Regions from separate parts of the Bradyrhizobium genosp. A genome, predicted to be linked through region 1. Evidence: predicted binding sites of a transcription regulator. Region 1 holds the regulator's gene; the other holds the start of a gene.

Region 1 (4,272 bases):
GCTCAACGTCATCGGCGAGGTCGCCGCCGGCCGTCCGTTTGCAGGAACTGTCGGCGCCGGCGAAGCCGTACGGATCTTCACCGGTGGCGTCGTTCCCGACGGCGCCGATGCGGTCGTGATCCAGGAGGACACCGTCGCCGATGGCAAGCGCATCGCGATCAAGGAGGCAGCCGTCACCGGGCGGCACATCCGCCCGGCCGGCATCGACTTCTCCGAGGGTGACGTGCTGCTGCGCAAGGGCGCCCGGCTGACCGAGCGCGACCTCGCGCTCGCCGCCGGCATGAATCACCCGCAGCTTGCGGTCCGCCGCCGTCCAAAGGTCGCGATTCTCGCTACCGGCGACGAGTTGGTGATGCCGGGCACCACGCCCGGCCATGGCCAGATCGTTTATTCCAACGGCTACGCCCTGCACGCGCTCGCCCGCAGCGAGGGTGCTGACACCATCGACCTCGGAGTTGCCACCGACACGCTTGCCGCCACCACCGCCGGCATCCGCCGCGCGCGCGACTCCGGCGCCGACATCCTGATTACGACGGGCGGTGCCTCGGTCGGCGACCACGATCTGGTGCAACAGGCGCTCCGCGACGAAGGCACCTCGATGGCGTTCTGGAAGATCGCGATGCGGCCGGGCAAGCCGATGATGAACGGGCAGCTCGGGGCGATGCGCGTGATCGGCCTGCCCGGCAATCCCGTGTCATCCTACGTTTGCGGCTTCCTGTTCATGGTGCCGCTGATTCGCGCGTTGTCGGGCCGTTCCGTGGTTCATCATCGACGCGAACGCGCCGTGCTCGGCCGCGACGTCGGCGCCAATGACCAGCGCGAGGATTATCTGCGCGCCCGCCTCGATGTGCGTGATGACGGCACGCTGATCGCCCTTCCCGTCAATCACCAGGACTCCTCGCTGCTTGCGAATCTCGCTGCGGCACAGGCACTTCTCGTGCGCACACCGTTCGCACCGAAGGCCGAAGCGGGAGCGCCCTGCGAGGTGCTGCGACTGCCCGTCTGAGCGCATCGTTCGCAACCGTTCCGCGAACTTTGTCGCGTTCACGGTAAATTAAGCAGTTGCGGAACATGTATCGAACATATAGTGTCCGTTCATGATTTGTTTCGAGCGTGGAGCGGCTTATTGCTGAATTCAGCGGTCTCGGAATCGAACGACATCAACCGGGGGACTTTGGTCGAGATGTTAACGCGCAAACAATACGAGCTCCTGCGGTTCATCAGCGAGCGCCTGAAGGAAAGCGGCGTGCCGCCCTCCTTCGACGAGATGAAGGACGCGCTCGATCTGCGCTCGAAATCGGGCATCCATCGCCTGATCACGGCGCTCGAAGAGCGCGGCTTCATCCGCCGCCTGCCCAACCGCGCCCGCGCGATCGAGGTGATCAAGCTGCCCGAACTTCAGGCCGCCGCCGGCACCCGCCGCGGCTTCACGCCGAGCGTCATCGAAGGCAATCTCGGCAAGGTGCGCACGACCTCGAGCCCACTCGCCGAGGAGGGTGAGCGTCCCGTCGCAGTGCCCGTGATGGGCCGGATCGCGGCTGGTACGCCGATCGAGGCGTTGCAGACCCGCAGCCACACCATCAGCGTCCCGCCCGACATGCTCGGCTCGGGCGAGCACTACGCGCTCGAAGTGCGTGGCGACTCCATGGTGGAGGCCGGCATTCTCGACGGCGACATGGCGCTGATCCAGCGCAACGAGAGCGCCGACACCGGCGACATCGTGGTCGCCCTGATCGACGACGAAGAAGCGACGTTGAAGCGTTTCCGTCGCCGCGGCGCCTCGATTGCGCTCGAGCCGGCGAATGCTGCCTATGAGGTCCGTATCCTGCCGCCCAACCGGGTCAAGATCCAGGGCAAGCTGATCGGGCTGTACCGGAAGTACTGAGCGCGTCGCAATCGACGACCGCCATCAACGATAGGAGCGGACGATTGTCCGCTCCGGCTGGATAGTCTTTCTGGTTTTGCACAGATTATCCGGCCCCCTCTTCAGCCCTACATCCTCGGCACGCCACAACGAAGCACGCATCGCTTCGCCGGCCTTTGAGAGACCGAGGAGACCACCATGCGCAAAATCGCATTGAGCACTATAGCAACGGCGCTGATCGCAGCATCAGCGTCGCAAGGCTTCGCTGCACAAAAGCAGCACCACGCCCGCAAAGCGTCGCAGGCAACGAGCGAGCAATTCCGCGATGCCCGCAACGCCGTCACGCAGCCGACACAGCCGGCCTGGCAGTATTCGGGCTGGTCAGCGCCCGCAGGCCGTTGACCGAACGGCTCTCCAAATGCACAGGAGCAGGCTTTGTTCCTCGCATATTTGAAAAAGATATTGTGATGGTGGCTTGCGGATCCAAGCCGCAGATTTGCCCACAACCAAGCAGACGCTTGCTAACTTCCACTCTGATAGAGGCCTGCGCCTCAGAAGGGGCGCGGTGCTCTATCCTGATTGAGGAGCACCCGATGTGTGACTATAGCCTGCATGCCGTCGCGACGCGTCCCGCAGAGGTTGGCGAGACGATCGTCACGACAACGTTCCGCGGCACCTCGACGCGCGGCTTCGCCTCCGAGGCCGACATGTCCGTTGCAGTCTGCCTGCTGCCGGGAACGGAGCTCGCCTTCGCCGACAACGTCCGCTACGACAATCGCTGGATCTGGACGCGCACCGTCAACTCGCGCGTCGGCAAGTTCGGCAAGGTCGATCCGCACATTCCCGATCGTCATCACGACGCGATCGAATTTCCCGACGGCAAATACGTCCTGGTGACGCAGCTCGTCGAAGGTCAGCGTGCAACCGTGCTGCAGCTGCCCGTGACCCAGCCGCTTGGCGAGCGCGAGCACAAGCCGCAGGTCATCGCCGACAGCCACTCGACGTCCCCGCGTCTGCCGATCGGCTAAAGGGTCGGTCTCAGTCCTCGGCCTGAAGATCGGCTTCCGACGGTGTTGCATCCCGGACGCGCGGAGTTGCGGACCGCGGCATGAGGGTCAGTTCGAAATCTCCATCGCCGGCCGCCGCCGGCGACCAGGGGCGGTTTGCGCCCCTCGCTTTCACCGACGCAATCGTAAAACCGTCGCCACGCTGCGTCAGCGCCAGCGCGCCTTGGCGCGCGAGACGCAGCCGATCGACCACCATCGCACCACAATCCGGTGGCGCGGGCCTTGCGGTCACCACCAGTGCCGCGCGGCTGCAATCGTCGCTCAGCGCGTCGATGCGTAGCGCCTGCGCAATCATCCGGCCGTCGGCGAGCGGCGTGACGCAACCGGACTCGTCGCACGACACGCCGTCACTGAATGAGGCGCTGGCGGGATCGCGCGGGTCCGCGTCCGCCGCGAGCCACTCCTTGATCAGGAAATTGTCCTTGTTGGTCCTCATCAGATGCAGCTGCCCGTCCCTGCCCCGCACTGCGACGCTCCGGCCGTCACCGGCGATAAGAATGTCGGGCTGCCGGACCGACAGACCCCAGACGGTTGCCGCCATGAGTACGAAGGCGCCCGACCAGCGCAGGGGCGTGCGCAGCAGGCCCATCAGGACCAGGCCGAGGCTCGCACCGATCAGCGGCGCAATGCCAAAGGCGCCGACATGGCCGATCGCGCCGGGCAACGCGGCGACCCAGCGTGACACCGCCACCATCCAGTCGATCCCGATTCCCATCAGCCACCAGAACACACTGTCGAGCCCGAACGGGGCCGCGAGCAATCCCAGCAGTCCAGCTGGCATCACCAGCGCCGACACCACCGGCATCGCGCCGAGATTGGCAAGCACGCCGTAGGGCGTCACGCGGTGGAAATGAAAGGCGGCATAGGGCGTGGTCGCAAACCCCGCGATCATCGAGGCCATGAACAACATCGCGATCTCGCGGCCGCCCCAGAGCGCGATGCGCGCGGTCGTCGAATGATCGGGCGAGGCAAACAGGTTCGGCATGCCGATTTGCACCAGCGCCACGAGCCCGAGCGTCGCCGCGAACGACATCTGGAAGCTCGGATGCACCAGCGCCTCAGGCGCGACCGCAAGCACGATCAACGCCGCCACCGCCAGCGTGCGGAATGTGATCGCGCGGCGATCGACCATCACCGCGATCAGCACCACGGCGGTCATGAAGAACGACCTTTGGGTCGCGACCTCCGCGCCCGAGAGCAGCAGATAGAACGCCGACGCGACCAGTGCCGCTGCGGCCGACCATTTCTTGATTGCGAAGCCGACCGCCAGCCCGGGGATCAGCGCCAGCAGCGCGCGAACCGCGAAGAAGACGACGCCGGCGACGACGGCCATATGGTAAC
Region 2 (4,272 bases), 3.4 Mb from region 1:
CAGCTCGAGGATGCGGATCGCACCCTCGCCGCAGGCGATGGTGAGCTGGCCATCGAGCACCTCGCCCGGCGCACCGGAGCCCTTTGCAAGCTCACAGCGCAAAATTTTTACGCGCGCATTCTCCGTAACACCGGCGAGCTCGGCCCAGGCGCCGGGAAACGGCGACAGGCCGTGGATGTGGCGCAGCACCGCGTGCGCGGGCCTGCTCCAGTCGATCCGTGCCTCGGCCTTGTCGATCTTGGCGGCGTAGGTGACGCCGTCCTCGCTCTGCTTCTTGAGCTGGAGGCCACCGCGATCGAGCGCGGCCATCGCACGCACCATGAGGTCGGCGCCCAGCCGGGACAGGCGATCATGCAGATCGACCGCGGTCATGTTGTCGGTAATCGCGAGACGCTCGGCCATCGCGACGTCGCCGGTGTCGAGGCCGACATCCATCTTCATCACCATCACGCCGCTCTCGGCATCGCCAGCCATGATCGCGCGGTTGATGGGCGCGGCGCCGCGCCAGCGCGGCAGCAGCGAGGCGTGAAGGTTGTAACAGCCGAGCTTTGGCGCATCGAGGATCGCCTGCGGCAGGATCATGCCGTAGGCAACGACGACGGCCGCATCGGCCCCAAAGGCGCTGAACTCGTCGAGCGCCTCCTGTGTCTTCAACGTCTTCGGCGTCAGCACGGGCACGCCGAGCTTTCGCGCGGCTTCTTCAACCGGCGTCGGCTGCAATTGAAGGCCACGCCGGCCGCCCGGCTTCGGCGCGCGGGTATAAACGGCCGCGATCTCGTGGCCATGCGCGACCAGCTCGAGCAGCGTCGGCACGGAGAAATCGGGCGTGCCCATGAAGATCAGGCGAAGGGGCATCGACGGAGAACCTTACTCCGCGCGCTTGGCGGCTTTCTCGAACTTCTTGATCACGCGGTCGCGCTTGAGCTTCGACAGATAGTCGACGAACAGCACGCCGTTGAGATGGTCGATCTCGTGCTGGATGCAGGTGGCGTAGAGGCCTTCGGCGTCCTCCTCGTGCACCTTGCCGTCCAGATCGGTAAAGCGCACGCGCACCTTCGCGGGCCGCTCGACCTCCTCGTAAAATTCGGGAATCGACAGGCAGCCTTCCTCGTAGACCGACAGGTCCTCGGACGACGCGATGATCTCCGGATTGATGAAGACGCGCGGCTCCGGCTTGGTCTCGCCGTCCTGGTCGGGCTTGGCGAGGTCCATGGTGATCAGCCGCAGCGGCTGCGCGATCTGGATCGCAGCTAAGCCGATGCCGGGCGCGTCGTACATGGTCTCGAACATGTCGTCGGCAAGCTTGCGGATCTCCGGCGTGACCTTCTCGATCGGCTTGGAGACCAGACGCAGCTGCTTGTCGGGCAGGATGATGATTTCTCTGAGGGCCATGGCGGGCGATTTAAGCCGCGCGCGACAAGCGGTCAATGCGGCCGGGAACGCGTTAACGGTCCGCTAACCATAAAACTTCAGGTTTCGTTAACGATAAAAATCAGGGATCGATTAACCATAAATGTTCGCTATTCGTTCGTATGACCCGGCGAATCGGCTAGAAGGGCTGGCATGAACGAGATCATTTTCATGCTCGGCGACTGGCCGGTGCGCGCGATCGATGCGCTGATCGGTTTCGGCGCCCTGGTCCTCATCCTGCTGGTGGTTCTCACGGTAGTGATCGCGCGATCCGGGCGGCGCGGCGCGGAACTCGCCATCGCGCACGCGATCCGGGCCGACGAGCTCGAGGAGAGTCTCAGCCAGGTCCTGCACGCCCAGAGCGAGGCCGCCGGCCGGGCCGACGCCATGACCCAGGCACTGGCCGGCCGCCAGGCGGAGATGGCGCGCGCGGTGAACGAGCGGCTGGATTCGGTGACCCATCGGGTCGGCCAGTCCATGGAGCACTCGACCCGGAACACCATGGAGAGCCTGCGCGCGCTGCACGAGCGGCTCGGCATCATCGACAACGCGCACAAGAACCTCACCGACCTCACCACGCAGGTGACGACGCTCCGCGACGTGCTCGCCAACAAGCAGTCGCGCGGCGCCTTCGGCCAGGCGCGGATGGAAGCGATCGTCCAGGACGGCCTGCCGAAGGGTGCTTACGAATTCCAGTTCACGCTCTCGACCGGAAAACGGCCGGACTGCGTGGTGTTCCTGCCCGACCAGCGCCCGCTCTGCATCGACGCAAAGTTTCCGCTGGAAGCGATGACCGCGCTGCACGACGCCCGCACTGACGAGGAGAAGCGCGTCGCGACGCAGCGGCTGCGCGGCGACGTGATGAAGCATGTCAGCGACATCGCGGAAAAATACCTCGTCACCGGCGAGACCCAGGAAATGGCGCTGATGTTCGTGCCGTCGGAATCGGTCTACGCCGAAATTCATGACGGTTTCGACGACGTGATCCAGAAGGCCTATCGCGCCAAGGTCGTGCTGGTGTCGCCCTCGCTGCTGATGCTCGCGATCCAGGTGATGCAGCAGATCATGAAGGACGCGCGCATGCGCGACGCCGCCGACCAGATCCAGACCGAAGTGATCAAGCTCGGCGACGATCTCGGCCGCCTGCGCGACCGCGTGCTGAAATTGCAGAAACACTTTGCCGACGCGAACGAGGACGTCCGCCAGATCCTGATCTCCGCCGACAAGATCGAAAAGCGCGCAGGGCGAATCGAGGAGCTCGATTTCAGCAAGACCGACGCGCCCGCGGACGGCCCGCGGCTGGTGGCGTCAGGCGCGCCGGAGCTGTTTCCAAGGAAGCTCCAGGCGGGGGAGTAAATTTTCTTACCTCGCCCCGCTTGCGGGGAGAGGTCGGATCGCCCTTGCGATCCGGGTGAGGGGGTACAGGTCTCACAGCCATCTCATCTGTGGAGAGAGGCCCCTCACCCCACCCTCTCCCCGTAAGAACGGGGCGAGGGAGAAGAGGCAGCGGCGCCAGAATCTGCTAACAAGCCCGAATGACTGCCCCCGACGCGACCTCAGAAGCTGCTCCGACCTCCTCGGCCGCTCCGACCTCCTGGCGCGACAGCCTGGCTGTTTACCTGCAACCGCGGGTGCTGATCGTGCTGTTCCTCGGCTTCTCCTCGGGGTTGCCGCTGGCGCTGTCGGGGTCGACGCTGCTGGTGTGGATGCGCGAGGCGGGCGTCGATCTCAAGACCATCGGGCTGTTTGCGCTGGTCGGCACGCCCTACACGCTGAAATTCTTGTGGGCGCCGCTGGTGGATGCGCTGCATGTGCCGCTGTTCACGCGCGCTTTCGGGCGACGGCGCGGCTGGCTGCTGTTCTCGCAATTGCTGCTGATCATCGCGATCCTGCTGCTGGCGATGACCGATCCCGCAAGGTCGCCGTTCTATGTCGCACTCGGTGCGCTGCTGGTGGCAACGACGTCGTCGACGCAGGACATCGTGGTCGATGCCTTTCGCGTCGAGAGCCTGCCCGAGAGCGAGCAGGCCGCCGGCATGGCGGCTTACGTCGCAGCCTATCGCATCGGCATGCTGGTCTCGACGGCGGGGGCGCTGTTCATCGTCTCCGGGTTCGAGGGCACCGGCATTCCGCGCGCCTCGGCCTGGACGTGGGGCTATGTGGTGATGGCGTCGATGGTGCTGATCGGGACCATCACGGCGCTTGCGGCGACCGAGCCCGAGCAATCGGTGCGGGCGGAAGCTGCGACCCACGAAGAGACCGCATTCACGCGCGTGCTGCACGCGGCGATCGGCGCCTTCTCCGAATTTCTGTCGCGCAAGGACGCACTCGCCGCGCTCGCCTTCGTCGTGCTGTTCAAGTTCACCGATGCGTTCTCGGGAACGATGACCGCGCCGTTCGTGATCGACCTCGGCTTCACCCGCAACGACTATGCGGCGATCGTCAAGGGCGTCGGCCTCGCCGCGACCTTGATCGGCGGCTTCGCCGGCGGTTTTGTCGCGCGGCGTTACTCGCTTGCGACTTCGCTCTGGATCGGCGGCGTGGTGCAGGCGCTGGCCAATTTGACCTTCTCCTGGCTCGCCATAGTCGGCACTAATCAATGGGCGCTGGCGCTCGCGATCTGCGCCGAGAATTTCACCAGCGCCATCGGCACCGTGATCTTCGTCGCCTATCTCTCGGCTCTGTGCCAGAACCCGCTGCACACGGCGACGCAATATGCGCTGCTCACCGCGCTGGCAGCGGTGGGGCGGACGTATCTGTCATCAGGTGCCGGCTTCGTGGCTGATACCACCGGCTGGCCGCTGTTCTTCGTGATCTGCGTGCTGGTGGCGATTCCGAGCCTGATACTGCTCGCCTGGCTGC

The links. Region 1 encodes LexA, which represses DNA repair genes until DNA is damaged. Its sites were predicted from a motif close to TGTTCNNNNTGTGTTCNG; they were not measured.
Region 2: the regulator LexA is predicted to act here: its motif matches at 1,515-1,532, upstream of ACP2YP_RS37480 (DNA recombination protein RmuC).

Annotation. Positions count from the first base shown of each region.
Region 1 covers NZ_CP188196.1:4,633,839-4,638,110, forward strand. The annotation lists gene glp (gephyrin-like molybdotransferase Glp) at 1-1,006, shown strand, start outside; gene lexA (transcriptional repressor LexA) at 1,184-1,885, shown strand; gene ACP2YP_RS21535 (hypothetical protein) at 2,063-2,266, shown strand; gene ACP2YP_RS21540 (hypothetical protein) at 2,458-2,892, shown strand; gene ACP2YP_RS21545 (ComEC/Rec2 family competence protein) at 2,903-4,272, opposite strand, start outside.
Region 2 covers NZ_CP188196.1:7,997,030-8,001,301, forward strand. The annotation lists gene fmt (methionyl-tRNA formyltransferase) at 1-855, opposite strand, end outside; gene def (peptide deformylase) at 868-1,392, opposite strand; gene ACP2YP_RS37480 (DNA recombination protein RmuC) at 1,564-2,766, shown strand; gene ACP2YP_RS37485 (AmpG family muropeptide MFS transporter) at 2,946-4,272, shown strand, end outside.